Regions from separate parts of the Streptomyces sp. NPDC002671 genome, predicted to be linked through region 1. Evidence: riboswitches for the same ligand, from Rfam matches in the RefSeq annotation. Region 1 holds a riboswitch; each other region holds the start of a gene.
The links. Region 1 has a riboswitch for cyclic di-AMP ahead of ACWD35_RS04895 (M23 family metallopeptidase). Riboswitches for the same ligand answer to the same signal wherever they lie in the genome.
Positions count from the first base shown of each region.

Region 2: it holds a riboswitch for cyclic di-AMP, as region 1 does, so the genes downstream of both, ACWD35_RS02205 (M23 family metallopeptidase) here and ACWD35_RS04895 (M23 family metallopeptidase) in region 1, are expected to answer to the same signal.
Region 3: it holds a riboswitch for cyclic di-AMP, as region 1 does, so the genes downstream of both, ACWD35_RS21575 (transglycosylase SLT domain-containing protein) here and ACWD35_RS04895 (M23 family metallopeptidase) in region 1, are expected to answer to the same signal.
Region 4: it holds a riboswitch for cyclic di-AMP, as region 1 does, so the genes downstream of both, ACWD35_RS19820 (NlpC/P60 family protein) here and ACWD35_RS04895 (M23 family metallopeptidase) in region 1, are expected to answer to the same signal.

Region 1 covers NZ_JBSFVU010000003.1:19,512-26,910, reverse strand. The annotation lists gene ACWD35_RS04925 (LuxR C-terminal-related transcriptional regulator) at 1-12, shown strand, start outside; gene ACWD35_RS04920 (alpha/beta hydrolase family protein) at 183-1,337, shown strand; gene ACWD35_RS04915 (GTP cyclohydrolase II) at 1,354-2,004, opposite strand; gene ACWD35_RS04910 (MarR family winged helix-turn-helix transcriptional regulator) at 2,088-2,621, opposite strand; gene ACWD35_RS04905 (dihydrofolate reductase family protein) at 2,709-3,845, shown strand; tRNA gene ACWD35_RS04900 (tRNA-Met) at 3,893-3,966, shown strand; cyclic di-AMP (ydaO/yuaA leader) riboswitch at 4,272-4,436, shown strand; gene ACWD35_RS04895 (M23 family metallopeptidase) at 4,446-5,489, shown strand; gene ACWD35_RS04890 (aldo/keto reductase) at 5,625-6,569, shown strand; gene ACWD35_RS04885 (PrsW family intramembrane metalloprotease) at 6,629-7,399, opposite strand, start outside.
Region 2 covers NZ_JBSFVU010000001.1:513,545-520,943, forward strand. The annotation lists gene ACWD35_RS02190 (bifunctional acetate--CoA ligase family protein/GNAT family N-acetyltransferase) at 55-2,898, opposite strand; gene ACWD35_RS02195 (HPr family phosphocarrier protein) at 3,078-3,359, shown strand; gene ACWD35_RS02200 (GntR family transcriptional regulator) at 3,535-4,230, opposite strand; gene ACWD35_RS02205 (M23 family metallopeptidase) at 4,421-5,173, opposite strand; cyclic di-AMP (ydaO/yuaA leader) riboswitch at 5,187-5,349, opposite strand; gene ACWD35_RS02210 (M16 family metallopeptidase) at 5,585-6,973, opposite strand; gene ACWD35_RS02215 (M16 family metallopeptidase) at 6,970-7,399, opposite strand, start outside.
Region 3 covers NZ_JBSFVU010000013.1:125,537-132,935, forward strand. The annotation lists gene fahA (fumarylacetoacetase) at 1-543, opposite strand, end outside; gene ACWD35_RS21570 (HAD family hydrolase) at 898-1,710, shown strand; gene ACWD35_RS21575 (transglycosylase SLT domain-containing protein) at 1,723-2,211, opposite strand; cyclic di-AMP (ydaO/yuaA leader) riboswitch at 2,216-2,396, opposite strand; gene ACWD35_RS21580 (polyprenyl synthetase family protein) at 3,034-4,044, shown strand; gene ACWD35_RS21585 (LolA family protein) at 4,269-5,480, shown strand; gene ACWD35_RS21590 (ABC transporter ATP-binding protein) at 5,568-6,542, shown strand; gene ACWD35_RS21595 (ABC transporter permease) at 6,529-7,399, shown strand, end outside.
Region 4 covers NZ_JBSFVU010000011.1:282,174-289,572, reverse strand. The annotation lists gene ACWD35_RS19830 (hypothetical protein) at 1-102, shown strand, start outside; gene ACWD35_RS19825 (tellurite resistance/C4-dicarboxylate transporter family protein) at 106-1,074, opposite strand; gene ACWD35_RS19820 (NlpC/P60 family protein) at 1,386-2,600, opposite strand; cyclic di-AMP (ydaO/yuaA leader) riboswitch at 2,609-2,763, opposite strand; gene pcrA (DNA helicase PcrA) at 3,050-5,542, shown strand; gene ACWD35_RS19810 (M23 family metallopeptidase) at 5,614-7,191, opposite strand.

The sequences.
Region 1 (7,399 bases):
CGCCGGGCGTAGCCCGGTTCTGTCCGAAGACCCAGGGAGGGTCCGTGACCACCACGCCGTTCATGAACCGAGAAGGCCGAGAAGGCCGAGAAGGCCGAGAAGGCCGAGAAGGCCGAGAAGGCCGAGAAGGCCGAGAAGGCCGAGAAGGTCGAGAAGGCCGAGAGGGAACGACGCGCCGTCGCATGCTCGGAGCCGCGCTGGCAGTCGGTGCCGCCGTGTTGATGGGCATCGCACGCCAGGCGTCGGCGGCTTCGACCGCCTCAGGCCCGGTTCAGCTCACCCTGCCCGCGCCCACCGGGCCGTACCCGGTGGGTACGGTGCCCCTGCACCTCGTCGACACTTCACGCCCGGATCCCGTGGCCGGCCCCGGGCAACACCGCGAGTTGATGGCGAGCGTCTGGTACCCCGCCCGGGGCGTCGAGCGGTATCCGCTCGCCCGCTGGACGCCCCCTGCCGTGACGCGGGCCATCCTCGCCACGTCGGCGGGCTGGCCGGTCGATGTCGCGGTGGCGCCACTCACGGCCGGCCACGAGGGCGCCCCGGTGCTGCGAACGGGTGGACGACTGCCCGTCGTCGTGTTCTCGCACGGCGCGCACGATCACCGTGCGGACACCACCGTCGTGGTGCAGGAGCTCGCCAGCCACGGGTACGTGGTGGTCACGGTGGATCACACGTACGACGCGTTCAGTGAGTTCCCCGACGGCCGGCTCACGGTCCCGCTCGACCAACCCGCCCTGACACCACGGGACTTCGCCACCGACATCCGGTTCGTGCTCGACTGCATCGAGGACCTTGCCGCCGGGCGCAACCCCGACGCCGGACACCGACCGCTGCCGCCCGGCCTGCGTGGCGCCCTCGACCCGCATCGCATCGGCATGTTCGGCTGGTCGAAAGGCGCGACGGCGACCGCCTTCGTCATGAGCGAGGACCAGCGCGTCCGGGCCGGGCTGAGCCTCGACGGCCCGATGCAGCCGACGGTCACCAACGACCTGGACCGGCCGTTCATGCTGATGACCGCGGCGTTCCCCCGGGCCACGCAGCCGAGTGTCGCCGAGTTCTGGTCCCACCTGCGCGGATGGCGGCTCAACGTCCAGGCCGAGGGCGCCACCCACTGGTCGTACGGTGACGACCAGGTGCTGATCCCGCAGCTGGCGAAGGCGGTCGGGATGAGCGACGAAGAACTCCGGGGCTGGATCGGCACCCTCGCTCCCGCCCGGGCGGTGCGGATCCAGCGGGCGTACCCCCTCGCGTTCTTCGACCTGCACCTGCGGCACCGGCGCGGGCATCTGCTCGACGGCCCGTGCCCGGCCTTCCCGGAGGTGAAGTTCCTTCCCTGAAGCGACGGACCGGCCGTCAGCCCGCGCTCAGTTCGGTCAGTTCGGTCAGCTCGGTCAGGGGCAGTGTGTGCTGGGTCTGGAGGACCTTCGCCCGCAGATACCGGACGTTGTGCGCGGTGGTGAAGACGCCGGTCGGTACCCGGTCCCGTACGCCGACTCCCAGCGCGCGCAACTGCTCCGCCTTGTCGGGGTTGTTGGACAGCAGGTCCAGTTCCCCGATGCCGAGGGCGCCCAGCATCTGTGCGGCGGCCGTGTAGTCGCGGGCGTCCTCCGGGAGGCCGAGGGCGGCGTTCGCCTCGTAGGTGTCGAGGCCCTGGTCCTGGAGGGCGTAGGCGTCGAGCTTGTTGTACAGGCCGATGCCGCGGCCCTCCTGGCGGAGGTAGAGCAGGACGCCGCCGCGGTCGGCGATGCGCTCGACCGCCTCGCGCAGCTGGGGTCCGCAGTCGCAGCGGGCCGAGCCGAAGACGTCGCCGGTCAGGCACTCGGAGTGCAGGCGCACCAGGGGGACGGAGCCGGGCGCGGGGTCGCCGAGGACGACGGCGACGTGCTCCTGGCCGTCGGCCAGCCCGTGGAAGGTGACGAGTTCGGCGTCGGCGCTGTAGCCGTCGTGGAAGCGCAGCGGTACCCGGACGCGGGCGCGCGGCGTGGCGGCAGGGGTGTCGGGCATGCGGATCCCTCCGAGGCGGTTTGCTTCACATTTGAAGCAGTCGGTTCGTAGGGACCCTACCTCATGCTTAAAAGTTAAAGCAATCATGGAGCTGTCGGTGATGCGGACGACGGGCATGACGAACGGCGCCGCCACGGGACGTCACCCGCCCCGGCCTCGGCGTCGTCGCCCTGCAGCCCGCCCGCGATCTGCGCGCAGATCTCCTCCAGCTGCCGTACCTGCTCCGGGGTGAGCCGGTCGAAGAGGGCGGCGCGCACCGTGTCGACGTGTCCGGGTGCCGTGCGCTCCAGTACGGCCGTCCCCTCGTCCGTCAGCACCGCGAGGCTGCTGCGCTTGTCCCACCGGCAGTCCTCGCGGCGCACCAGCCCGTCCCGCTCCAGCCGGGTCACCGCGTACGTCAGCCTGCTGCGCGTGATCTTCAGTGTCTCGGCGAGATCGGTCATGCGCAGTCGCCGGTCGGGTGCGTCGGAGAGGTTGGCGAGCACGGAGTAGAACAGATGGGGCATGGCGGCGTCCTGCTGGAGCTGCCGGTCGATCGTGTCCTCCAGGAGCCGGGAGGCGGCCATGTAGGCGCGCCAGGCGCGCTGCTCTTCGGGGGTGAGCCAGCGGGTCGTCATGCCGCCAGTGTAAGTTTGTTTCAAACTTGAACCAAGGCGAGCCCAGTCGTCAGCCTCAGCAAGTCCGCTTCCGGAAAGAGGACGCCGATGCCCCTGCCGTACGTGCTGCTGTCCGCCGCCGTCTCCCTCGACGGCTACCTGGACGACACCGGCCCCGAGCGACTCCTGCTGTCCAGCCCGGCCGACTTCGACCGGGTCGACGAGATACGGGCCTCGGCCGACGCCATCCTGGTCGGCGCCGGCACCATCCGCGCGGACAACCCACGGCTCCTGGTCAACTCCCCGGAGCGCCGCGCGGCCCGCGTCGCCGCGGGCCGGCCGGAGTATCCGCTGAAGGTGACGGTCACCGCCTCCGGCGACCTCGACCCGGACGCCAGGTTCTGGCACACCGGCGGCGAGAAGCTCGTCTGCACCACCGACAAGGGCGCCGAGCGGGCCCGCGGCCTCGGTATCGCCGCCGACGTCGTCGCCCTCGGCCCCGACCTCGACTGGCGTGCCCTGCTGGAGCACCTGCACGACGTGCGCGGCGTACGGCGCCTGATGGTCGAGGGCGGCGGCACCGTCCACACCCAGCTTCTCCAGCAGGGCCTCGCCGACGAGCTCCAGCTGGTCCTCGCCCCGCTGCTCGTCGGGGACCCGAAGGCGCCCCGGCTGTTCGGCCCGGGCGCGTACCAGGCCGGTCGCCTCCGCCTCACCGAAACCCGCAGGATCGAGGACGTCGTACTGATGCATTACGAGCCCACCGCACCCGGAACCGGGCAGTCGGTCACGGCCGCCGACCGGCACTGGATGCGGATCGCCTGCGAGCTGGCGGCGCTGTGCCCGCCCTCGGAGACGGCGTTCAGCGTGGGCGCGGTCGTGGTGGCCGAGGACGGGACCGAGCTGGCGCGCGGCCACTCGCGGGAGGGCGGCGATCCGGTCGTCCACGCCGAGGAGGCGGCCCTGGCGAAGATCGACCCGGCCGACCCGAGGCTGCCCGCCGCCACGGTCTACAGCAGCCTGGAGCCCTGCGCCCGCCGCGCCTCACGGCCGGCTCCCTGCGCGCGGCTGATCCTGGCGGCGGGGGTACGGCGGGTGGTCACGGCCTGGCGCGAGCCGGACACGTTCGTGGCGGCGGCGGACGGGAGCGGACTGCTGTCGGCCCAGGGCGTCGAGGTCGTCGTACTGCCCGAATACGAGGAGCGTGCCATGGCGCCGAACCGCCACCTACTGACCGGTGAATAAACCGATGTGCTTTCTGCCCCGCGTATGGCGTACAGTAGAGACATCGCCGCGGGGTGGAGCAGCTCGGTAGCTCGCTGGGCTCATAACCCAGAGGTCGCAGGTTCAAATCCTGTCCCCGCTACTGAAGGCTCAGGGCCGGAATCCAGACATGGGTTCCGGCCCTGAGTGTTTGCAGTGTTCAACGGCCTGCGGGGCGCACTACTCAGGGTGATCGGGCGACCGCCCTCTGCATAACATCTGAGTCACCATCAAAAACGCTGTGACTCCTGAACCTCGACCAAGTCGCCCGGTTTGCGCCGGTAATGGCGTGTATCTCCACCTCGGAAAGCGTTAATGATCAAGCCGAACGGCTTGGAATCTGACAGCCGGGTCTATTAACGTTCGATAACGCAGCGCGGTCGTCCCAGCCGTCACAAGAGGCGGCTCCGTGCTCATGCGCCGAATCCCGTGAGGGAACCGGGGAACCACCACCTTGGGGTGAATCGCGCGGACGCCGTCGTGAACTCGCTGAGTACACGACAGTGCCACGCGTAGGAGACCTTCCTGCTCCGAACCCGTCAGCTAACCCGGTAGGCGGAGGAAGGAAAGGAGTACGCCCGCGTGGCGTCCAACCGGCCTGCCCAAGAAGCCCCGTTCATACCGGCTCAGCGCGAGACCGAAGCCTTTGGCTACGGTTCCTTCCCGGCCGAGGAGGGCCCCTGGGAGGAGTGGAACCCCACCGAGGACTCCGTCCGCCCGGTCCGCGGCCGGCACCGCGTCGCCAAGCAGCGCGGCGGGCTCGCGCGCAGTTCCACGGTCCTCGGCGTCGGCGTCCTGGCCGCGGTCGGCGCGGGTGGCATCGCCAGTGCCAACTCCGGCAAGCCCCCGGTCGCCATCTCGATGCCCGACCTGCCCGACCTGCCTTCCTCCGTCGACTCCCTGCTTGACGACGGTTCCGCGGACGCGCCCAAGGCGGCCTCCGCGGACACGCTCAGCAGGGTCGGCATGACCTCCGAGGACGCGCAGAACACGGACGCGGGCGAGGCCCTGCGCAACCGGATCATGGCGCAGGCCGACCAGCAGCAGGGCCAGGCCGACAGCAAGGCCACCGCCGCCGCGGTCGCCGCCGCCGAGCAGCAGAGCGCCGCTGCGGCTGCGAAGGCCGAGAAGGCCGCCGTCGCCAAGGCCGCCGCCGCCAAGGAGCAGGCCGAGGCCATCGCGAAGAAGAAGGCCGAGGCGGAGCGCCTGGCCAAGCTGGCCAAGCAGTTCAGCCTGCCGGTCGTCTCGTACACCATCACCGGCACCTTCGGGCAGCCCGGTGCGATGTGGTCCTCCGGCTACCACACGGGCCTGGACTTCGCCGCCCCCACGGGCACGCTCATCAAGGCCGTCCACAGCGGCACCGTCACGCAGGCGGGCTGGGCCGGTGCCTACGGCTACCGGACCGTGCTGACCCTGGACGACGGCACCGAGCTGTGGTTCTGCCACCAGTCCTCGATCAACGTCAGCGTCGGCCAGAAGGTCAACACCGGCGACGTGATCGGCCGTATCGGCGCCACCGGCAACGTCACCGGCCCGCACCTCCACCTGGAGGTCCACCCCGGCGGCCAGCCGACCGGCATCGACCCGATGACCTGGCTCCGCGACAAGGGCCTCAACCCCTGACCCGGCCTGACCCCGGTCCCCGGCGGTCCTGGCGGCATCCCCCCGACGTCAGGGCTGCCGGATTCCTTCCGGCGCCCGCGCTCTGCTGTCCTGCTGCGCGGAATGTGATCACTGGTACGGGTGTTGAAACAGGGTATGGCTTCTCTGCGCACACTCGGTTCCTCCGATCTCCAGGTCTTCCCCCTCGCCCTCGGCGGCAACGTCTTCGGCTGGACCTCCGACGAGGAGACGTCCTTCGCCGTACTCGACGCCTACACGGCGGCCGGCGGCAACTTCGTGGACACCGCCGACTCCTATTCGGCCTGGGCCGAGGGCAACAAGGGCGGTGAGTCCGAGACCGTCATCGGCAAGTGGGTGAAGGCCCGCGGCAACCGCTCCGACGTCGTCATCGCGACCAAGGTCAGCCAGCACCCGGAGTACCCGGGCCTGTCCGCGGCCAATATCAAGGCCGCCGCCGACGCCTCCCTGCGCCGCCTCGGCACGGACTACATCGACCTCTACTACACCCACTTCGACAAGCCCGAGGTCCCGGTCGAGGAGATCATCGGCGCCCTGGACGAGCTGGTGAAGGCCGGCAAGGTCCGGCACATCGCGGCCTCCAACATCACCCCCGAGCGCCTCCAGGCCTCCCTCGACTTCTCCGACCGCGAGGGCCTCGCCCGCTACGTCGCCCTCCAGCCCCACTACAACCTGGTCTCCCGCGACACCTACGAGGGCCCGCTGCGCGACCTCGCCGCCCGCGAGGGCCTCGGGGCCGTGTCGTACTTCTCGCTGGCCGCGGGCTTCCTCACCGGCAAGTACCGCCCCGGCACGACGGTCGGCAGCCCCCGCGCCGGCTCGGCCGCGCAGCACCTGAAGTCCGAGCGCGGGCGCCGGGTGCTCACCGCCCTGGACGAGATCGCCGCCGCCCACGACGCCCCCGTGGCCACGGTCGCCCTCGCCTGGCTGGCGGCCCAGCCGACCATCACGGCACCGATCGCCTCGGCGCGGACGGTGGAGCAGCTGCCGGCGCTTCTGGGCGTGGCGGATCTGAAGCTGACGGACACGGAACTGAAGCAGCTGACGGAGGCCTCCGCCTGAGGCTTCCTTCCGGTCTTTCCGCCCGGTCTTTCCGCCGCGGCTGCGTGATCCGGCGGTGCCTACGTCCGGTACGGGTTGTACGCGGGATACGGCACCGCCGGGTACCCGGCCGGATACCCGTACGGCGCCCAGTGCACCGGCACCGGAACGGAGGCCCTGGCCGCGTACTCCAGCGCCGGCCAGGAAACCTCCCTCCGCTTCCACAGCTCCGCCAGCAGCTCCCGCTCCCGTACGGCGAAGTCGGCCCCGGCCTTGCCGTTGCGCCCGCGGTGCCGCAGGAACGCGAGCGAGGTGGCGCAGGCCTCGTACTCCGCGACCGCGCGTGCCGCCGGCCGCCCCCCGAAGTACTGCCGGGCGTGGTTGCGGGCCAGCCGCCGCGCCCGCATCGACCCGAGGGCGAACGGCTCCGCCGGCCCCAGCCACCCGGCGTACACATACGCGGGCAGCTCCTCCCGCACGGTCCGCAGCTCCCGTTGCCGCGTCCAGATCGCGAGCCAGGTCAGCAGCCCGAACGCGGGCAGCATGAACACGCCGTAGACGGCGAAGAACCCGTACTCGCCGAAGGTCGAGGAGCCGTTCCAGAAGGCGTGCACGCCCATCGCGAGCAGCAGACCGCAGAGCGGGACCAGCACCCGCCGGACGCGCTGCCGCTCGGCGGACAGCGCGGCGATGCCGAAGCCGATGCCGGTGAGCACGGTGAACAGGGGGTGCGCGAACGGGGACATCACGATGCGCACGAAGAAGGTGGCGGCGGTGACGGAGGCGATGCCGCGGTCGCCGGTGAGCTGGTCGGTCCCGAAGGCCGTGCCGAGGTAGAGGATGTTCTCGGT
Region 2 (7,399 bases), on a different contig from region 1:
CGCACGCCCGCGCGCGGGTGCCTCGGGACGACCAGCGCCTGCCCCCTTCGCCGCTCAGTACGCCGGCAGGGTGCGCGGGCCGAGGTCGTCGCGGGCCGGCGGGGGCGCGAGGCGGACGGTGGCGCCGAGGACGCTCACGCCGTGTGCGGCCACGACGACCGGCTCCAGGGTGACCGCGACGACCTCCGGGTGGTCGTCGACCAGCCGGGACACGCGCAGCAGCAGCTCTTCCAGGGCGGGGGTGTCGACGGGCGTGGAGCCGCGCCAGCCGAAGAGCAGCGGTGCCGTCCGGATCGACCGCACCAGCGAGGTCGCCTCCCGGTCGGTGACCGGGATCAGCCGGTGCGCCATGTCCCCGAGCAGCTGTGAGGCAGCTCCGGCCAGCCCGAAGGACAGCACGGCCCCGGCTGCCGGGTCGATCACCGCCCGTACGACCGTGTCGACACCCCGGGGTGCCATTCCCTGCACCACCGGGCGCAGGTCCTCCCGGCCGCCGAACAGCTCCGTCAACTCCGCGTACGCACGGCGCAGTTGCCCCTCGTCGGCCAGGTCGAGCCGTACGCCGCCCAGGTCGGCGCGGTGTCTGAGGTGCGGGGCGGTGGCCTTGAGGGCCACCGGGTAGCCGAGGGAGCGGGCGGTCTCGGCGGCGGCGCCGGCGGTGGGGGCGGGGAGCGCGCGGCGGACGTGGATGCCGTACTTGGCGAGCAGCTCGCAGGTCTCCGCGGCCGGGATGGTGAGCCCCTCCCCGCGCGCGAGCAGCTCACCGATCAGCTCGGCGGCCCCCTTCTCGTCGATGTCGTCGTACTCCGGCACCTTCCCGGGATCGGCAGCCTCCCGCCGCCACTGTCCGTACTTGACAGCTTCGGCGAGAGCCCGGACGGCGCGTTCGGCGGCGGGGTAGGCGGGGATGAGACGGCTGTCCTCGGGAGCCGGGCCTTCTGAAGGCACCGCGGTGGGCAGTCGTTCCGCAGGGGGGAACGGGTGGGCATCGCCCGCAGCGCCGGGTGCCTTCTCGACGGCCCGAGGTGCGGTACTGGTCGCAGCCGACAACGCCTCAGCCAGCCCCCCGAGCTCCACGTGCACCACCAGCACCGGCTTACCAGGAACGGCCGACGCAGCCGACCGCAACGCTTCAGCCAACTCCGCATCCCCCGCCGACCCCTCCCCGATGGCGGGGATCGCGGTGACCACAACGGCATCACACGTGTCGTCCGCCAGCGCAGCGGCCAGCGCCCGATGGAAGTCCTCCGCCCGCGCCCCCGTCGTCAGGTCCAGCGGCAGTGACGGCCGCAACCCCTCCGCGAGGCACCGGTCGTACGTCAGCACGCCCAGCGACTCCGAGTTCCCGACGATCGCCACGCGCGGCCCCGCGGGCAGGGGCTGGCGGGCGAGCAGCAGGCCCGCGTCGACCAGCTCGGTGATCGTGTCCACCCGGATCACCCCGGCCTGCCGGAGCAGCGCGGAGACGGTCGCATGGGGCAGCCGGGTGGCCCGGACCGCGTGCCCCTGGGGGGCCGAGCCGACCCCCTGCACCACGACCAGCGGCTTCGCCGCCGCGGTCCGCCGGGCGAGGCGGGTGAACTTGCGCGGGTTTCCGATGGACTCCAGGTACATGAGGACGACGTCGGTCTCGGGGTCGTCGTACCAGTACTGGAGGACGTCGTTGCCGGAGACGTCCGCGCGGTTGCCGGCGGACACGAACGTGGACACGCCGGTGACCCCCGTGACCCCTCCCCCGCGCCGGTGCAGCCGCGACAGCAGGGCGATGCCGATGGCGCCGGACTGCGCGAACAGACCGATGCGCCCCGGGCGGGGCAACTCGGGGGCGAGCGAGGCGTTCAGCAGGACGTCCGGGGCGGTGTTGATGACCCCGAAGGCGTTCGGGCCGATGATCCGCATGCCGTACGCGCGCACCTGCTGCACGAGCGCACGCTGCCGCTCTCGTCCCTCGGGCCCGCTCTCCGCGTAGCCGGCGGAGAGGACGACGAGTCCCTGGACGCCGTGTTCGCCGCACTCGGCGACCACTGCGGGGACGTACTCGGCCGGGACGGCGACGACCGCGAGGTCGACGTGCCCCTCGATCTCCCGCACCGACCGGTGCGCGGGCACCCCGTCGACGTCCTCGACGTCCTCGGGGAAGGCCTTGTTCACGGCGTACAGCCGGCCCGCGTAGCCGGCGTCCCGGAGGTTGGCCAGGACGCTGCGGCCGACCCCACCGGGCGCGCGGCCGACCCCGACGACGGCCACGGAGCCGGGTGCCAGCAGCCGTCGTACCGAACGGGCCTCGGCGCGCTGCTCACGCGCGCGCTGCACGGCGAGGGAGCGGTCGGTGGGTTCCAGGTCGAACTCCAGGCGTACGACGCCGTCCTCGAAGCTGCGCTTCTGGGTGTACCCGGCGTCCGTGAACACCTTGATCATCTTGGTGTTGGCGGGCAGCACCTCGGCGGCGAAGCGACGGATCCCGCGCTCGCGCGCCACGGCGGCGATGTGCTCCAGGAGGGCGGAGGCGACCCCGCGGCCCTGGTGGGCGTCCTGCACGAGGAAGGCGACCTCGGCCTCGTCGGCCGGTGCGGAGGCGGGCATTCCGTCGGGGCCGATGCGGTCGTAGCGCACAGTGGCGATGAACTCGCCGCCGACGGTGGCCGCGAGCCCCACCCGGTCCACGAAGTCGTGGTGCGTGAAGCGGTGGACGTCCTTGGCGGAGAGCCGGGGGTACGGCGCGAAGAAGCGGTAGTACTTCGACTCGTCCGAGACCCCCTCGTAGAAGCTGACCAGGCGGTCGGCGTCATCGACGGTGATGGGCCGCACGCGTGCGGTGCCGCCGTCGCGCAGCACCACGTCCGCCTCCCAGTGGGCGGGGTACTCGTGCCGGTCCTGCCGGTCCGCCGGGGTCTGCATGGGCCCCAGCGTACGGCTCGCCCACGACAACGGCGCGAGGCAGTCTGTGGAGGACGGAAGCCGGATCGAGGCCGCGGTCCGGCGACACGGCCGGGGGGTGACGAAGGTCCCCTCCGGACTTGCTTCACGATGTGGGAAACTGGTCTAGACAACCCTGAGAACCTGAAGGGCAGCATCACATGGCTGAGCGCCGCGTCAACGTCGGCTGGGCCGAGGGCCTCCACGCCCGCCCCGCCTCCATCTTCGTCCGAGCCGCCACGGCCGCAGGCGTCCCGGTGACGATCGCCAAGGCCGACGGCAACCCCGTCAACGCGGCCTCCATGCTGGCGGTCCTCAGCCTGGGCGCCCAGGGCGGCGAGGAGATCGTCCTCGCCTCCGGCGCCGAGGGCGCGGACGCCGCCCTGGACCGGCTGGCCAAGCTGGTCGCCGAGGGCCTTGAGGAGCTGCCCGAGACCGTCTGAGTCGCACCAGGAAGCCGCGCCCCCGGAACCGGGGGCGCGGCTTCCGCGTTTTCGCGGCCGGCCGGACGGATTCGCACGCGGATTTACGCACCTGCCTGAATTCACGGCACGCCGAAAAAGGGCAGCGGAAATGCACGTCCCGCCGAATATCCCCTCTTTGTATACGGCGCCCGTGTTAATGCCGCGGGCTCGCTGTGTTTACGGCATGTTGCGAGTCCCTCACACGCTCCGCGCGGTCCCCGCCGGAGGCGAACCGCAGCCGGTGCGCGCCCACCGCGCGCTCGGTGTGCAGGGCCGTGACCGCCCGCGCGCGCTCGCTGTCGCCGCGCGCCACCGCGTCCACGATGACGCCATGCTCGGCCCAGGACTCCACCGGGCCGACCGGAGCCCGAACCGCGTACATCCAGGCGATCTTGTGCCGCAGCTGGGTGAGCGTCGAGGTCAGCGAGTGGCTGCCCGCGGCCTGGGCGAGCGTCTCGTGGAACCAGCCGTCCAGCGAGCGCAGTTCCTCGCTGCCGCCCTGCCTGGCCCGCTCCTGGCCCAGCCGCACCAGGCCGCGCAGCACCTTCAGATGGGCCTCCGTGCGCCGCTGGGCGGCCCGTGAGGCGCCGAGCGGCTCCAGGAGCATGCGCATCTCCAGCAGGTCGGCGGCCTCCCGCTCGGTCGGCTCGGCGACACACGCGCCCGCGTGTCGGCGGGTCACCACGAAGCCCTCGGCCTCCAGGGTGCGCAGGGCCTCGCGGACGGGGACGCGCGAGACGCCGTAGCGGCGGGCCAGAACTTCCTCGGTGAGGCGGCTGCCGCGCTCGTAGACACCGGCCACGATGTCGTCCCGGATCGCCGTGCACACCGAGTGCGCCGGAATACGCATGACCGACCTCCGTCTTAATCCCCGTGAAACGTCGACGATGGACGCATGTTCCGTGACTCTATTGCAATGAGCGGGAATTTCCGACGGCGGCCCGGAATCCATGGATATTTTTTGGTCAGCGGGCACCTCGGACGCCGCGAAAAACGACGAAAGCCCCGGCTCGGTGAGCCGGGGCTTCGCGATGAGTGCGTCAGACGTTCAGGCCGTGCTGGCGGAGGTAGGCGACGGGGTCGACGTCCGAGCCGTACTCCGGGGTCGTGCGGGCCTCGAAGTGGAGGTGTGGGCCGGTGACGTTGCCGGTCGCGCCGGACAGGCCTATCTGCTGGCCCGGGACGACCTGCTGGCCCACGCCGACGCCGATGGACGACAGATGGCCGTACTGGGTGTACATGCCGTCGGCCATCCGGATCACGATCTGGTTGCCGTACGCGCCGCCCCAGCCGGTGGAGACGACGGTGCCGAGGCCGACCGCGTGCACGGGGGTGCCGCTGGCCGCGTGGAAGTCGATGCCGGTGTGGGAGCCGGAGGACCACAGGGAGCTGCTGGCGTGGTAGCCCGTGGAGACGTAGGAGTTCGCGATCGGCAGCACGAAGGCGTTCAGGCGCTTGCGCTCGGCCGCGCGGGCGGCGCGCGCCTTGGCCTCGCGCTCCTCCTTCGCCCGCTCGGCGGCGGCCTTGGCCGCGGCCTGCTCGGCCGCCTTCCGCTCGGCGGCCTGCTGCTGCGCGGTGGCCTGCGCGTCGATCTGCTCGGCGATCTCGTCGCTCACGGTGATGACCGGGGTGAGGCCGGTCTGCTCGACGGAGTTCTCGGCGGCGAGCGACGGGGTGGCCGCGAGGGTGCCGATGACGCCGGTGGTCAGGGCCGCGACGCCGGCCGCCTGAGCGGTGGTGCGCTTGACCCGGCCGGGCTTGCGGTGCTTCCCGGTGGCGCACATGAACGCCATGAAGTGGCTGGTCCTTTCCTTCCCTGCTCGCCTACCGGGTTAGCTGACGGGTTCGGAGGAGGAAGGTCTCCTACGGACTCCCTCGCGCACGCGCGGGAGTCCGATTCACCCCAGGGGACGTGTGGGTCCCCGGCTCCCCTGGCTCGCGCCGTATGGGGACTCGGCGATGGCTGTCCGGTGCCGCGGGTGCGGCGCACTGCCTGACGGACAGCCCGCACGACGCTACGGGGGGTGGCTTTCCCCGCCCAAACGGATCCGGGCTTTTGTAGCGCATCCCACAGGCCAGACAGGCAACCTCCGCCCCAATTCGGACATCTGGGGAGCGGCTGGGGAGCAGCCGGTGAACAGGCGTGGGGCCCTGACGACCCGTAAGTCGCCGGGGCCCCATTCCCGCGTGCGTGCGCCCGGGCTCTACTCGGCCGCCACGACCGTGACTTCGCCGATGCCGAGCGCCTCGACCGGTTCCTTGATCTGGGCCGCGTCACCGACGAGGACCGTCACCAGACGGTCCACCGGGAAGGCGTTCACGACCGCCGCCGTGGCCTCCACGGTGCCGGTGGCGGCGAGCTGCCGGTAGAGCGCGGCCTGGAAGTCGTCGGGCAGGTGCTGCTCGACCTGGTCGGCCAGGGTGCCCGCGACGGCCGCCGCGGTCTCGTACTTCAGCGGCGCGACCCCGACGAGGTTCTGCACGGCGACGTCCCGCTCGGCGTCGGTCAGGCCCTCCGCCGCGAGCGTGCGCAGCACCGTCCACAGGTCCTCGAGCGCGGGGCCGGTGTTCGGGGTGTCCACGGAGCCGCTGATGGCGAGCATCGAGGCGCCCGTGCCGTCCGGGGCGGAGCGCAGCACCTGCCCGAAGGAGCGCACGCCGTAGGTGTAGCCCTTCTCCTCGCGCAGGACGCGGTCCAGGCGGGAGGTGAGGGTGCCGCCGAGGCAGTAGGTGCCGAGCACCTGGGCGGGCCACACGCGGTCGTGCCGGTCGGGGCCGATCCGGCCGATGAGCAGCTGCGTCTGCACGGCACCGGGCCGGTCCACGATGACCACGCGCCCGGTGTCGTCGGCGCTGACCGGCGGCACGGGCCGCGGGCTGCCCGGGGTGCCCGTCCAGGCGCCCAGGGTGTCGCCGAGCAGCTCGTCCAGGTCCGTGCCGGTGAGGTCGCCGACCACGACCACGGTGGCCGTGACGGGGCGCACATGGCGGTCGTAGTAGGCGTGGACGGCCGCCGCGTCGATCTTCTCGACCGTCTCCTCGGTGCCCTGGCGCGGTCGGGACATGCGCGAGGTGGCCGGGAACAGCTCCTTGGAGAGTTCCTTGGCGGCCCGGCGGGCGGGGCTGGCCAGCTCGTGCGGGATCTCGTCCAGGCGGTTGCGGACCAGCCGCTCGACCTCGCTCTCGGCGAAGGCGGGCGCGCGCAGGGCGTCGGCGAGCAGGCCGAGGCCCTTGGCCAGGCGGGAGGCCGGGACCTCCAGGCTGAGCCGGACGCCGGGGTGGTCGGCGTGCGCGTCCAGCGTGGCGCCGGCCCGCTCCAGCTCGGCGGCGAACTCCTCGGCGGAGTGCTTGTCGGTGCCCTCGGAGAAGGCCCGCGCCATGATCGTGGCGACGCCGTCCAGGCCGGCCGGCTCGGCGTCCAGGGGCGCGTCCAGCAGCACCTCGACGGCGACGACCTGCTGGCCGGGGCGGTGGCAGCGCAGCACGGTCAGGCCGTTGTCCAGCGTGCCGCGCTCGGGGGCCGGGAACGCCCAGGGCTTGGCCTCGCCGGCCTGCGGCTGGGGGTGGAAGTCCATCGTGGCGAGCTCGGTCACTTGGCCGTCTCCTCGTCGTTCTCGTTGCCGGCCTCTACGGTCGCTTCCTGCTCCGGGTCCTCGCCGCGCCCGGCCTCCTCGGTGTGCTGGGCCGACTCGGCGGACAGCGGCTCGTAGACGAGGACCGCGCGGTTGTCGGGGCGCAGGCGGGCCTGGGCGACCTCCTTGACCTCCTCCGGGGTCACCGCCAGGACGCGCTGGACGGCGGTGAGGGCGAGCTGCGGGTCGCCGAACAGGACGGCGAACCGGCACAGTTCGTCGGCGCGGCCGGAGACCGTGCCGAGCCGGTCCAGCCACTCGCGCTCCAACTGCGCCTGGGCGCGCTCCATTTCCTCGGGCGTGGGGCCCTCCTCGGCGAACCGGGCCAGCTCCTCGTCGATGGCGGTCTCGATGACCGGCACCTCGACGTCACCGGAGGTCTTCACG
Region 3 (7,399 bases), on a different contig from region 1:
GACGGGGGCGGGGTCGGCCGGCGCCTTGCGCTGCCCGGAGGGCCGTACGACATCCGTGCCGGAGACGACGACCGTGCCGGAGCGGCCGTGGTAACCGATCGGCAGGTGCTTCCAGTTGGGGGTGAGGGAGTCCGCGGCGTCCGGGCGGAAGATCTGGCCGACGTTCCGCGCGTGGTTCTCCGAGGCGTAGAAGTCGACGTAGTCCGCCACCTCGAACGGCAGGTGCAGGGTGACCTCGGACAGCGGGTGGAACAGCGGTTCGACCGTCTCGCGGTGCGCGGGCTCCGTCACCCAGGCGGTCAGCGCGCGCCGCACCTCGGACCAGGCCGTGCGGCCGGCGGCCAGCAGTGGGTTGAGGGTGGGCTTCGCGAGCAGCGCCTGGTGCGGCGAGCCGAGGGCGGTGGCCGCGGCGCCCGCGTCGAGGACGTGGTCCCCGAGCCGGACGCCGACCCTCCGCTCCGTGCTGCCGGAGGGCGAGAAGACGCCATAGGGAAGGTTGTGCGGACCGAAGGGGTCACCCTCGGGGACGTCGAAGGGGGGCATGGGGTACTGCCTCACTCTCATCCGGCGCCTTGCGCGGCGATGCGTTCCATGTGGTCGCGCCACACGTTACGGCGGAGGCAGGTGTCTTGGGCAGTGCCTGAAGGGTTGTGCGGGTGATGACTGAAGAGTTCTGGATGTCCGAATAAGTCTTGTCGGGGGTGGCAATCCCCGCTTGGCTCCCTTTGGGGGCGGACGGGATGGATCCGGTCCGCGGGCGGCCCACGGCTCGGCCGCTCCACTCGTACGAAGGAGGCCATCAGGCAAGCGAATGGCCCCACTTGGCGCTGGGAAGTACATAAGTGCACAGGGTGACAGGGGGAGTCGGGCGGGGCGCGAGGTCCGTATTCTCTGATCATGGCCGCCTCCCCCGCGTATTCACTGATCGCCACCGACCTGGACGGGACGCTGCTGCGCGGCGACGACACCGTCTCCGATCGGTCGCGCGCCGCGCTCGCGCGGGTGGCGCGGGCCGGCGCCCGGCACCTGGTGGTGACGGGCCGCCCGGCCCCCAGGGTGCGGCCCCTGCTGGACGACCTCGGATATACGGGGCTCGCGGTGTGCGGGCAGGGCGCGCAGGTCTACGACGCCGGAGCCGACCGCCTGGTGTGGTCGGTGCGGCTCGACCGGGAGCTGGCCGAGACCGCGCTCGGCAAGATCGAGGCCGAGGTCGGGCAGGTCCACGCGGCCGTCGACCAGGATGGCGTGGACGGGCTCACGCTCATCGAGCCCGGGTACCGGATGCCCCATCCGACCCTGCCCGCGGTGCGGGTCGGCCGCCGCGACGACCTGTGGGCGGAGCCCATCAGCAAGGTGCTGCTGCGCCATCCCGACCTGTCCGACGACGCGCTGGCGGCGCTCGCGCGCTCGGTCGTGGGCTCGCTGGCGACGGTCACCATGTCGGGGCCGGGCACCGTGGAACTCCAGCCCGGCGGGGTGACCAAGGCGACCGGGCTCGCGCTCGCCGCCGACCTGCTGGGCATCGGCGCCGAACAGGCCCTCGCCTTCGGTGACATGCCCAACGACATCCCGATGTTCGCCTGGGCCGGCCGCGGCGTCGCCATGGCCAACGCGCACCCCGAACTCAAGGCGGTCGCCGACGAGCTCACCAAGTCGAACGAGGACGACGGCATCGCCGTCGTCCTCGAAAGACTGTTCCCGACCGACTGACCGGGGGGTATGTCAGTACGCGCTGAAGACGTTGTCGATCGAACCGTAGCGCGCGGCGGCGTAGTTGCAGGCGGCGGTGATGTTCGCGACCGGGTCGTAGATGTTGAACGACGTTCCGATCACGTGGTACGCGTTGAACGTCGGGTCGATGACCTGGAGCAGGCCCTTGGACGGGATGCCCTTGGCCGCGTTGGAGTCCCAGAGGTTGATGGCGTTGGGGTTGCCCGAGGACTCCCGGATGATGTTGCGGTAGATGCCGTTGTAGCTGCCCGGGATGCCCTTCTGAGCCATGATCGCGAGGGACTCGCGGATCCAGCCGTCAAGGTTGTTCGGGTACCCCGCGAGGGTGGTGGCGGCGGTCGTCGTCGTCCTGCCGGCGGCCGAGGCGCTCGTGGCGCCGATGAGCGGGATCGCGAGTACGGCGGCGCCGGTGCCGGCGGCGACGAGCGCGCGGACGAGGCGGTTGTTCCGGGTGCGGCGGGGCTGAGCGGCAGCAGACATGGGGAAGTCCTCTCCGGCGCCTGCGAGGTGAGCTGTCGGGTTCGGGCTGGGGAGTGCCCGGCCGGGCCGTCGAGACGGCACGACTTCACCCCTAGCCGTTCCGGTGCGACATGTGTCGACCGGGCCGGCGGCTTACCTGGGTCCCCCGCTCCTGCCGTACGAAATGAGTTCGTCGATGGGTCTTTCAGGCGGCGGCAGGATTCGGCGTCCGCCTGATGGCCCGGAACGTATGCGAGAGCACATGTCCGGAACAAGTACCAGATTCGTAGATCAACCCAATTGACCTTGATCTGTTCCGAATGTGGCACTTGATCCTTTGCAGTTGCCAACGCTCAACTCACCTTTACGACAAGGGGTGGGAAGGGGTGGGGGCAGCTATTCCCGGCAGGGCGTTCCAATGGGTGTGAGTGACCCAACTCACGAATGAGCGAAATATGGCAAATCGGGCATGAGGTATTAAGGGGATTCGGGCGATTCGGGGGTTTCGGGGGATTCGCTTCACCCGTTGGAGGCAGGAAAGTGGTCCGCGTCACAGGTGATTTCGGAGGGTTCAGCGGCCGGCCGCGGCTCTCGCCACGACTCGCCGACGCGGCGCGGGGACCGGCGCGTCCGTCAGGGTCCGCCATACGTGCGCGTACCCCCTCGTACCGTCCGCCGGTGGGAGTCGTGGGGGTAGGACGTACGGATGTGCATGAGTGTCTCGAGCGGTGGGCGCTATCGGTGATCGAAAGCGGACCGGATACGCTGACTTGAAGTGATAGCGGCGACCTATCGACAAACCGTGCAATCGCCAACAGAGACACAGCAGACAGGAGACCCCTCGTGACCGTCGTCGGGCCGTTCGGGCTGAGCGTGCGGGACCAGGCTCTCGAAGCCGATGTCCAGGCCGGATTGGCGGCTGTCGAGGAAGGTTTGCTCGAAGCCACCAAGAGCGAGGTCCCGTTCATCACCGAGGCCGCGCAGCACCTCGTCCGGGCCGGCGGGAAGCGTTTCCGGCCGCTGCTCGTGATGCTCGCGGCGCGCTTCGGTGACCCGTACGCGCCGAACGTGGTGCCGTCCGCCGTCGTGGTGGAGCTGACCCACCTCGCCACGCTGTACCACGACGACGTCATGGACGAGGCCGCCGTGCGACGCGGCGTGGACAGCGTCAACACCCGCTGGGGCAACTCCGTCGCGGTCCTCACCGGCGACTTCCTCTTCGCCCGCGCCTCCCAGATCCTCGCCGACCTCGGCCCCGAGGCGGTCCGGGTGCAGGCCCTCGCCTTCGAACGGCTGGTCACCGGTCAGATCCTGGAGACCGCGGGTCCCTCGGACGGCCGTAACCCGGTCGACCACTACCTGGACGTGCTCAGCGGCAAGACGGGCGCGCTGGTGGCGGTTTCGTGCCGGTTCGGAGCGATGATGTCCGGCGCCGACGAGACGGTCGTCGACGTCCTCACCCAGTACGGCGAGCGGCTCGGTGTCGCCTTCCAGCTCTCGGACGACGTCCTGGACATCGCCTCCGACTCGCACGAGTCCGGCAAGACCCCCGGCACCGACCTGCGCGAGGGCATCCCGACCCTGCCCGTGCTCCGGCTGCGCGAGCGGGCGGCCAAGCTGGGGCTGCCCGAGGACCTCGCGCTGTGCGAGCTGCTGGACTCCGACCTCAGCGACGGCGCCCGGCACGCCGAGGTGCTTGCCGCGCTGCGCGCACACCCCGCGCTGGAGCAGGCCCGCCGGGACGCCGTCCGCTACGCCGAAGAGGCGCGCGCCGCGCTGGCCCCGCTGCCCGAGGGCGACGCCAAGGCGGCGCTGACGGAACTGTGCGACGCGGTGGTGTTCCGGGCCGGCTGAGCCCGGCTTCGGGACGACCCCTACGGGTCGGGTGGAGCTGCCGCCCTTTCGTGTCATACCGCAGGCGTACACGGAGTTGGCTCCGAGGTCTGACGCTTCCTCACGGCCGATTTGGTCAGATGGGAACCACGGAAATCACCACTCCTCACCGATTCGGGTGAGAATGGCGGCTCAGGTGGACCAGCGTGAGGACAGCCGCCGCCGACGACGGAGGTAAGGCACACATGGCACCGTACGAATCCGACGACGCAACGGACGTCGCGCAGGACGGGGACCTGCGTACCGGACGCCGCAAGGCCGCCCGGTACGTCGTCCCGGTCGCGGTGGTGGGGGTGGCGGCGGCCACGATCGGGCTCGTCCCGGCGCTCGCCGCCTCCGGAGACCCCGACCTGCCGAAGATCACCGCACAGCAGCTCATCGAGAAGATAGCCAAGTCGGACGTGCAGCAACTGTCCGGCACGGTGAAGATCGACACCGACCTCGGCCTGCCGAACTTCGGTGGCCTGGAGAACAGCCTGATGTCCGGCGCGGCCCGGGGCGGCAACGGCGCCGGCTCGACCGCGGACCCGAAGGCGAAGCTCACCGAGCTGGTCTCCGGCACGCACACCCTGCGCGTGGCCCTCGACGGCCCCGACCGGCAGAAGCTGTCTCTGCTGGAGAGCGGCGCCGAGTACAGCCTCATCCACAACGGCAAGGACGTGTGGGGCTACGACAGCAAGAGCAACGAGGTCTACCACGGCACCTCGGCGGACTCGGCCAAGGAGCACCGGGCCGAGCCCCCGGCCACGCCCAAGGACTTCGCCGACCAGGCCCTGAAGTCGGTGGACGACACCACGTCCGTCACCGTCGACGGCACCGCCCAGGTCGCCGGCCGCGACGCCTACAAGCTGCTGATCAAGCCCAGGCAGTCCGGCAGCACGGTCGGCGCGATCAGTATCGCCGTGGACGCGAAGACGGGTCAGCCGCTGAAGTTCACGCTGACCCCGGCGAGCGGCGGCGCGGCCGTCCTCGACGTCGGCTTCACCCAGGTCTCCTTCGCCGAACCGGCCGCCCGCACCTTCGACTTCACCCCGCCCAAGGGCGCGAAGGTCACCGAGGAGAAGAAGGAGTCCAGGGCACGGCAGCACGCGCCGAGGCCCGGCGAGGACTTCGGCAAGGGCATGGCGGGCATGGGGGGCCACAAGGTCCTCGGCAAGGGCTGGAACTCCATAGCCGTCTTCGACACCGGCGCCAAGGGCGGCCTGCCCAGCGGCAACAAGGGCGGTGCGTTCGGCGGCTTCCTCGGCTCGCTCGGCGACAAGGTGTCCGGGAAGTTCGGCAAGGGCACCGTCTTCCACACCCGCCTGGTCAACGCCCTGATCACGGACAACGGCAAGGCGTACGCCGGCACGGTCACCAAGGACGCGCTGGTGAAGGCGGCGAACGAGGGGAAGTAACCCCGAATCAGGGGCGATGAATCGGGGCAGGGGGGCCTCACGGGTCCCCCTGGAGTACGACTGGAGCACGACGAGACGAGGGAGCCGATGGACGCACCGTCCGCCACGCAGCGGGGGCCCGGGGACGCGGCGGCGAGCGTCATCGCCACGCGCGGCCTCACCAAGCGCTACCGCGGTGGACAGCTCGCCGTCGACGGTCTCGACCTGACCGTCCCGGCGGGCAGCGTCTTCGGCTTCCTCGGCCCGAACGGCTCCGGAAAGACCACCACCATCCGCATGCTGATGGGGCTGATCGAGCCGACCTCGGGCTCCGCCCGCGTCCTGGGCCAAGCCATGCCGCGCTCGGCGCGCGCCGTCCTCCCGCAGGTCGGCGCGCTCATCGAGGGCCCCGCCCTGTACGGCTTCCTCTCCGGCCGGGACAACCTGCTGCGCTACGACGCCGCCGACCCGACCGCCGACCCGCGCACCCGGCGCGCCCGGGTCTCCGCCGCGCTGGACCGGGTCGGACTCGGCGCCGCCGCGGGCAAGAAGGCGAAGGCGTACTCGCTCGGCATGAAGCAGCGCCTGGGGCTGGCCGCCGCGCTGCTCCAGCCGCGCAGACTGCTCGTCCTGGACGAGCCGACCAATGGCCTCGACCCGCAGGGCATGCGTGAAATCCGGGCCCTGATACGGGAGTTGGCTGCCGACGGCACGACCGTCTTCCTCTCCTCCCACCTTCTCGACGAGATCGAGCAGGTGTGCACGCACGCGGCGGTCATGGCACAGGGCCGGCTGATCACCCAGGGCGCGGTGGCCGATCTGGCCGCCGGGGCGCGCGGCCGGCTCGTGGTGACGACGCCGGACGCGGCCGAGGCGGCACGCGTGCTGAAGGAGCAGGGCGTCGGGGACGTCGTCGCCGACGGCGACCGGGTGACCGCCGAGCCGCCCGGACGGGACCTCGCCGAGGTGAACGCCGCGCTGGTCACCGCGGGCGTCCGCGTCCGGGGTTTCACACTCGAACGGGCCTCGCTGGAGGACGCGTTCGTGGCACTGACGGGGGAGGGCTTCGATGTCGCGGGCTGAGACACTCCAGGCGGCACCGGCTGCGGCCGTTGCCGCGCGGCCGAGTCCGCTGTGGACCTTCGGGCTGCTGCGCAGCGAACTGGTCACCACCCTCCGGCGCTGGCGCACCCTCGCGCTGCTCGGCGTGCTGGCCGCGGTGCCGGTGCTGGTCGGGATCTCGGTCAAGGTCGAGACGCGGGGCGGCGCCGCGGCGCACGGCGGGAACGGCGAGGGCCCGGCGTTCATCGCTCAGATCACCAACAACGGCCTGTTCCTGGTGTTCACGGCGCTCGCGGCGACCCTGCCGTTCTTCCTGCCGATGGCCGTAGGCGTGATCGCCGGCGACGCGGTCGCGGGGGAGGCGGGCGGGGGCACCCTGCGCTATCTGCTGGTCGCCCCGGCCGGCCGCACCCGCCTGCTGCTCACCAAGTACACGACCGTCATGGCGTTCTGCCTGCTGGCCACCCTGGTCGTCGCCGGCTCGGCGCTGCTCGTCGGCGCACTGCTGTTCCCGCTCGGGGATCTGACGACCATCTCGGGCACCCGCATCAGCTTCACCGAGGGGCTCGGCCGCGCCCTGCTGATAGCCCTGGTCGTCGCCGCCTCACTCGTCGGCGTCGCGGCCCTCGGCCTGTTCGTGTCGACCCTGACCAACAGCGGCATCGCGGCGATGGCGACCACCGTCGGTCTGCTGATCACGGTCCAGATCCTCGACCAGATACCCCAGTTGCACGCGCTCCAGCCGTACTTCTTCCCGCACTACTGGCTGTCCTTCGCGGACCTGATGCGCGACCCCGTCTACTGGGACGACCTGATGAAGAACCTCGGCCTGCAGGCGCTGTACGCGGCCGTGTTCGGATCGGCGGCCTGGGCGCGGT
Region 4 (7,399 bases), on a different contig from region 1:
GTCTACGTGAAGCGTGACGAGGAGAAGGTCGACAAGAGCGTCTTCGGGCTGGTCGGCCTGCTGACCACGACGAACATCTTCATCGCCGTGCTGTGGACCTGACGTTCAGCGCCCTGACCTGACGGCGGCGCGAGCCGTCGGCACCGCGCCGGCGGCGACCGCGAGCCAGGCGGCCACCGCCACCCACGTCAGGACCCGCCCCGGCCCCTTCAGCCATGGAACGTCCACCGTGGCGGCGACGGCCAGCGTCGCCGCCGCCGTCATTCCCATCGGGAACACGGTCGCCCACCGCCGTACGTCGTAGCCCGGGCGCGGCCGGACCAGTTCGGCCGCCAGCAGCACGAGGTACCAGGCCACATCCAGCACGAGCAGGGCGACCGTCAGCGTACGCAGCGTCCCCCGGTCGTCGACGTTCCACAGGTACAGCCGGGCACTGTCGGCGGAGAGCAGCTTCGCCCCGGCCAGCGCCGAGATGGCGAGCGCCCCGCCCGCGATCCAGTGGTCCCCGGCCCCTTCCAGCACCTGCCGCGACTCGAACCGGGCCAGGGCGACGCAGTAGAGCACCAGCCCCAGGAAGAACATCACCAGCGCGGCGTGCGCGAGCCACGCCGTCGCCTCGGCCGCGGCCAGCGTGGCGCCCAGTACGGCGAGACCCTGTGTGGCCACACAACACAGGAACACCGCTCCCGGCATGCGCCGCTCCCAGCGCCGTACGACGAGAACGAACAGCACGGGCCAGAGCAGCGCCGCCAGCGCGAGCAGCGCCTCGGCCAGGGTCTGCCGGCCGAGCGTGGAGAGCCGGGTGCCCAGGACGGTCGTCGCGGCCACGGCGGTGAGCGCCCCGGGACTCCCGGCCTCGGCCAGCCAGCGCCGCCGCTGCCCCGCCAGCCGTACGACGAACTCCGCGCCCAGCCCCAGCCAGGCCACGCAGGTCAGCCCCAGGAAGACCCGGGACAGCCCCTCGTCGCCCGTGAGCTGCAGCCCCACCGACACGATCCCGGTCGCCATCACCGCGGCCCCGGCCGCAGGCGACCGCCGCGCCGACCAGGCACGCAGGGAGGAGAGGCGGGACATGCGCCCGATGCTAGGCCCTGTCGTCAAATTCCCGCCTGCCGCGCGACGCCTGGCACGCGCATCTGCCGCGTTGTCGTCAGTCGCCGACGCTCCCCCACGCTCGGCTTCGCTCGCGCGGGGGGACCCCCATCGTCGACTCCCTCCTCCGCCTTGCAGCTGCACGCACCAGACGCCGCGCGGCCCGCCCTCCGGGCGGACGACGGGAATTTGACGACAGGGCCTAGAGAGGGACGCGGCTGTTCAGGGCGGGGCGCGCGGGCGTACGCCCCGCCCTGAGCCGGTCGTGCCACGCTCCTGTGCCGGTCACGCTCCTACGCCGGTCGCACCACGCTGTGGATGATGGACGTGCCGCCGTAGTAGACCGACTCCTCGCGGACGTACGCGCCCGGCTTGGGGGCGTGGATCATCATGCCGTTGCCTATGTAGAGGCCGACGTGGCTGATGTCGTCGTAGAAGAAGATCAGGTCGCCGGGGCGGGCGTCGGCGAGGGAGACCGTGGTGCCCACCTTGACCTGGTCCCAGGTGGTGCGCGGGAGGCTGACGCCGGCGGCCCGCCAGGAGGCCTGGGTGAGGCCGGAGCAGTCGTAGGAGCCGGGGCCCGTGGCGCCCCACACGTACGGCTTGCCGATCTGGGCGCGGGCGAAGGCGATCGCCTCCGCGGCCTTGGTGTCGTAGGAGCCGGAGGTGGTCGAACCGCCGGAAGAGGTGGATCCGCCGGACGAGCCCGAGGTGTCCGAGGAGCCCGACGAGCCCGAGGACGACGGGGACGGCGAAGACGAGGGCGACGGGGTGCTCTGCTGTGCCGCCCGCTGGCGCGCCGCCTGCTGCTTCGCCAGCTCGGCCGCCTTGCGGGCCGCCTCCTCCGCCTTCTGCTTCTCGATCGCCGCCAGGCGCGCCTTCTCCTCGGCCGTCAGCTTGGACAGCAGCTCACGCGCGGTGGCGAGCTTCTTCTGGACGGTGGCCTTCGCCGTCTGCAGGTCGTCCTGCGTCTTGGTCAGCGTCTGGAGGCTCGTCGCGGCCTCCCGGCGCTTCTTCATGGTCGCCGTCTGTTCCGTGACGAAGTCGTCGACCGCGCTCTTCTGACGCGAGGTCAGCCGGTGCATCAGCTGGCTCTGGTCGAAGTAGTCCTGCGGATTGCTCGCGAGCAGGAAGGTGGCCGTGTCCGGCACGGTGGTGCCGGTGCGGTACTGGGCGGCGGCTATGGTGCCCAGTTCCTCGCGGGCCGTGTTGAGGCGTTCCGTGCGCTTCGCGACATCGTCACGGAGGCTGTCGGCGCGCACGCGCTCCTTGCCGGCGCGCTCCTTGGCCGCGTCGTACTTCTCGGTCGCCGACTCGGCCTGCCGGTAGAGATCGTCGACCTTCTTCTGCACCTCCTCCACGCTCGGCTTCCCCTTGTCGGCGGCGGGGGAGGCGTTCGCCGTCTGGGAGAGGACGGCCACGGAGGTCAGTGCGGCGGTGGCGAGGACGGGGGCGCGGAGGCCTGCTGTACGGGGCCCGACGGGGCGCGGCTTGCGGTGCGACGCCAAGGGAGGCGACTCCTTCCATGCGCCGCCTACCGGGTTAGCTGTCGGGTTCGGGCGGTGCGTTCGGAAGGGTTGCCCTACGGCCCCCTCCCGGTGGGAGGCGGCCGATTCACCCCAGAGGTCGGTGGGTCCCCGGCTCCGGTCGCCGCGAGGGCGCGCCGGACTCGGCGGGGGCCGCGCGGCCCGGCGAGGTTCGCCGGTAGGGGTCGTACGGCCCGCACGCACGCTAGCCAACTCGTGGTACCCCTGTGAAGGTTGGTGCGTAGTATGTCCGATACATTTTCGTGACCTCGGGGGTGAGGGTGCGGGAAATCACGGCTGGGTCATCGGGCGCTTCCGCAGCGTGAGGGGCGGAAGGGGTCGGCAGGTGCCGGGAGGGGAGCCTCCCGCGGGGGGCCGGGTTCTCGGGGCGGCCCACGGTTGTCAGTCCGGCGCCCTAGACTCGGAGAGCGATGAGCAGCCTCTTTGACGACAGCTTCCTGGCGGACCTCCAGCCCCCTCGCGGGCGCGAGGAGGAGCCCCCGCCGCCGCCCGAGGACGATCACGCTCCGGAGTCGCTTCCGGACGATCTGTTCGGCGGGAAGTTCGACGTGCCGCCGGACCGGGACACGTACTACCGCGACGGCGCCCCGCGCCCCGCGATCGACGCAGCGGCCCTGCTGGAGGGGCTGAACGAGAACCAGCGCGCCGCGGTCGTGCACGCCGGCTCCCCGCTGCTCATCGTCGCCGGCGCCGGCTCCGGCAAGACCCGCGTGCTCACCCACCGCATCGCCCACCTGCTCGCCGAGCGGGACGTGCACCCGGGCCAGATCCTCGCGATCACCTTCACCAACAAGGCCGCGGGCGAGATGAAGGAGCGCGTCGAGCGGCTCGTCGGCCCGCGCGCGAACGCGATGTGGGTCATGACCTTCCACAGCGCGTGCGTGCGTATCCTGCGCCGCGAGTCGAAGAGGCTCGGCTTCACGTCCTCGTTCTCGATCTACGACGCCGCCGACAGCAAGCGCCTGATGGCCCTGGTCTGCCGTGACCTGGACCTCGACCCCAAGCGCTTCCCGCCCAAGTCCTTCAGCGCCAAGATCAGCAACCTGAAGAACGAGCTGATCGACGAGGAGGACTTCGCCGCCCAGGCCGCCGACGGCTTCGAGAAGACCCTCGCCCAGGCCTACGCCCTGTACCAGTCGCGGCTGCGCGAGGCGAACGCGCTCGACTTCGACGACCTGATCATGACGACGGTCAACCTGCTGCGCGCCTTCCCCGACGTCGCCGAGCACTACCGCCGCCGCTTCCGGCACGTCCTGGTGGACGAGTACCAGGACACCAACCACGCCCAGTACGCGCTCGTGCGCGAGCTGGTCGGTACGGGCGACCGCGCCTCCGAAGACGCCGACGTCCCCCCGCGCGAGCACGAGCTGCCGCCCGCCGAACTGTGCGTCGTGGGTGACGCGGACCAGTCGATCTACGCCTTCCGGGGCGCGACCATCCGCAACATCCTCCAGTTCGAGGAGGACTACCCGAACGCGACGACGATCCTGCTGGAGCAGAACTACCGCTCCACGCAGACCATCCTGTCCGCCGCCAACGCGGTCATCGAGCGCAACGAGTCCCGCCGCCCGAAGAACCTGTGGACCAACGCCGGCCAGGGCGCGCGCATCACCGGCTACGTCGCCGACACCGAGCACGACGAGGCCCAGTTCGTCTCCGACGAGATAGACCGCCTCACGGACGCGGGCGAGGCGAAGGCCGGGGACGTCGCCGTCTTCTACCGCACGAACGCCCAGTCCCGTGTCTTCGAAGAGGTCTTCATCCGCGTCGGCCTGCCCTACAAGGTCGTCGGCGGCGTCCGCTTCTACGAGCGCAAGGAGGTCCGGGACGTCCTGGCCTACCTGCGCGTCCTCGCCAACCCCGAGGACTCGGTGCCGCTGCGCCGCATCCTCAACGTGCCCAAGCGGGGCATCGGCGAGCGCGCCGAGGCGATGGTCGACGCCCTCGCTCAGCGCGAGAAGATCAGCTTCCCGCAGGCCCTGAAGCGGGTGGACGAGGCGTACGGTATGGCCGCGCGCTCCACCAACGCGGTCAAGCGGTTCAACACGCTGATGGAGGACCTCCGTACGATCGTGGAGTCCGGCGCCGGACCGGCGACCGTTGTGGAGGCGGTGTTCGAACGCACCGGCTACATGGCCGAGTTGCAGACCTCCACGGACCCGCAGGACGAGACCCGCATCGAGAACCTCCAGGAACTCGCCTCCGTGGCCCTGGAGTTCGAGCAGGAGCGCGAGGAAGGCGAGCAGGGTACGCTGGCCGACTTCCTGGAGAAGGTCGCCCTGGTCGCCGACTCCGACCAGATCCCGGACGAAGAGGACGGCGACGGCGTCATCACCCTGATGACCCTGCACACCGCCAAGGGCCTCGAGTTCCCGGTCGTGTTCCTGACCGGCATGGAGGACGGCGTCTTCCCGCACATGCGCGCCCTCGGCCAGACCAAGGAGCTGGAGGAGGAGCGGCGCCTGGCGTACGTCGGCATCACGCGCGCGCGGGAGCGGCTGTACCTGACCCGCTCGGCCATGCGCAGCGCCTGGGGCCAGCCCTCGTACAACCCGCCCTCCCGCTTCCTGGAGGAGATCCCGCCCGCCCACATGGAGTGGAAGCGGACGGGAGCCACCGCACCGGTGTCCTCCGGGCCCGCGTCGGGCATCGCGGCCTCGCTCTCCTCGTCCCGCTCCCGCTCGTCGGCGGCGGGCGCGTCCGGCTTCGCCACGCGGCGCGCCACGGAGAAGCCGGTGGTGGGGCTGGCCGTCGGCGACCGCGTGACCCACGACCAGTTCGGCCTCGGCACGGTGGTCGCGGTCAAGGGCACGGACCCGAAGAACGCGGAGGCGACGATCGACTTCGGCGACGACAAGCCGAAGCGGTTGCTGCTGCGGTACGCGCCGGTCGAGAAGCTGTAGGAAGAAGCCGTGGACGAGTGAGCCCCGCCGGATATCGGCGGGGCTCACTCGTAACGGTCTTCAGGCCGGGCTCAGGTCGGGTCCAGGCCGTGGCTGCGCAGCCACGGCAGAGGGTCTATGGCCGCCCCGCCCGCCGGCCGTACCTCGAAGTGCAGGTGCGGGCCGGTGGAGTTGCCCGAGTTGCCCGAGTAGGCGATCGGCTGGCCGGCCTGGACGCTCGTACCGGGGGCCACGCGGTAGCTGGACAGGTGGCAGTACCAGGTCTCCGTGCCGTCCTTCGCCGTCAGGATCAACATGTTGCCGTAGGCGCTGTTCCACTTGGTGGAGACGACACCGTCGGTCGCGGCCATCACCGTGGTGCCGTACGACACCGGGAAGTCGATGCCCGTGTGCACCGACATCCAGTTGACGCCGGCCTGGCCGAAGTAGGCGCTGAGCCCGCGCTGCAGGACCGGCAGCACGAACTTGGGGCGCAGCCGCTCCTTGAGCGCGGCCTCGGCCGCCGCCTTCTTCTTCTCCAGCTCCTGCTGCGTCTTGAGGTCGATGCGCTCCTGCGTACGGCTCGCCCGGTCGGCGAAGTCGTCGGCGCCGGCGGAGAGGCCCCTGAGCTGGGTGTCCAGCTTGTTGTTGGCGACCGACGGCTGCACCGCGTGCGCGTCCGAGGCGGAGGCGGTGGTGTCCTTGCCGCCGTCGGTCAGGCCGCCGACGGTCGCGGCGGCGATCCCGGCGACCCCCATGACACAGACCGAGGGGACCGCGACGGTCAGCAGCGCGGAGCGCTTGGCGGGCGTACGGCGCCGGGACCGCCCCGCGCCACGCGAGCTGCCGCGGGGCGCCGGGGCCGGGCCGGTCTCCTCCTGGTCCTCCAGCAGGCCGGTTACGGCGGGCAGTTCACCGGTCGAGGACAGCTCGTCGTCTTCGGCGGGGTCGTCCTCGAAGCCCGAGTCCTCGAAGCCCGAGTCCTCGAAGCCGGAGTCCTGGTAGTACGGGTCCTGGAAGTCCGAGTCCTGGAAGTCGGTTTCCTCGTACGCCGTGTCGTCGTACGGCGCCTGCTCGGACACGGTGGTGGACTGCGCGTCGAACGGTTCGGCAGGCTGCTCGTGGTGAGCGGCCACGGCGTGGCCGTCGGCGTTCCACTGGGTGGCGTCGTACGCGCCCGTGTCGAAGGTCTGGGTGCCCCACTGCCACTGCTGGGTGGGGTCGGCGCCGGCAGGCTGCTCGGACACACCGGGCTGGAGCCAGGCGCTCGCGTCCCTCCCCCAGAGGGGGGACCCCCAGCCGCTGATGTTGTTCCCCGTGGCCTGCGCCGGGACCGCCCAGGCGGTGCTGTCGTAGACGCCGGAGTCGTAGGCCGCGTGGTGCTGGGCCGCGTACGGGTCGTAGTGCAGGTTCTGCCCGGCGCCGGTCTGCCACTGCGTGGTGTCGTACGCGCCGGTCGCGTGCGCGTCGCCCGGGAGGCTGCCGAAGAGCGGATCCGCGTCGTAGGCCGGGGCGGGTCCGGAACCGGCGGCAAAACCAGTGGCGTCGTAGCCGCCGTACGTGGTGAGGTCGCCGTAGTGGACTCCCTGCGCTCCGTAGGGCGCGTAGGTCGCGGAGGAGGCGTCCGAGGCCGGGGGTGTCATGGTCCCCGACGGGTGACGGTCGTTCACCAACTTCTCTTTCGCCTCGACGACAGGGGCTGCCAGAGCAGTGCGGCGACTGTACCCGCCGGTACCTGGGCCCGACAATCTTCAGCTGGTTTCGCGTTGGCCGGAAACGGGCATTCGGCCGTGTTTCGGGGGAGGCTGGACCTGAGTTTGGCCTTGTGTTCGATGAATGTTCGGTGAGGAGTGACGGTCCGTCGCCGATTCTTCATCT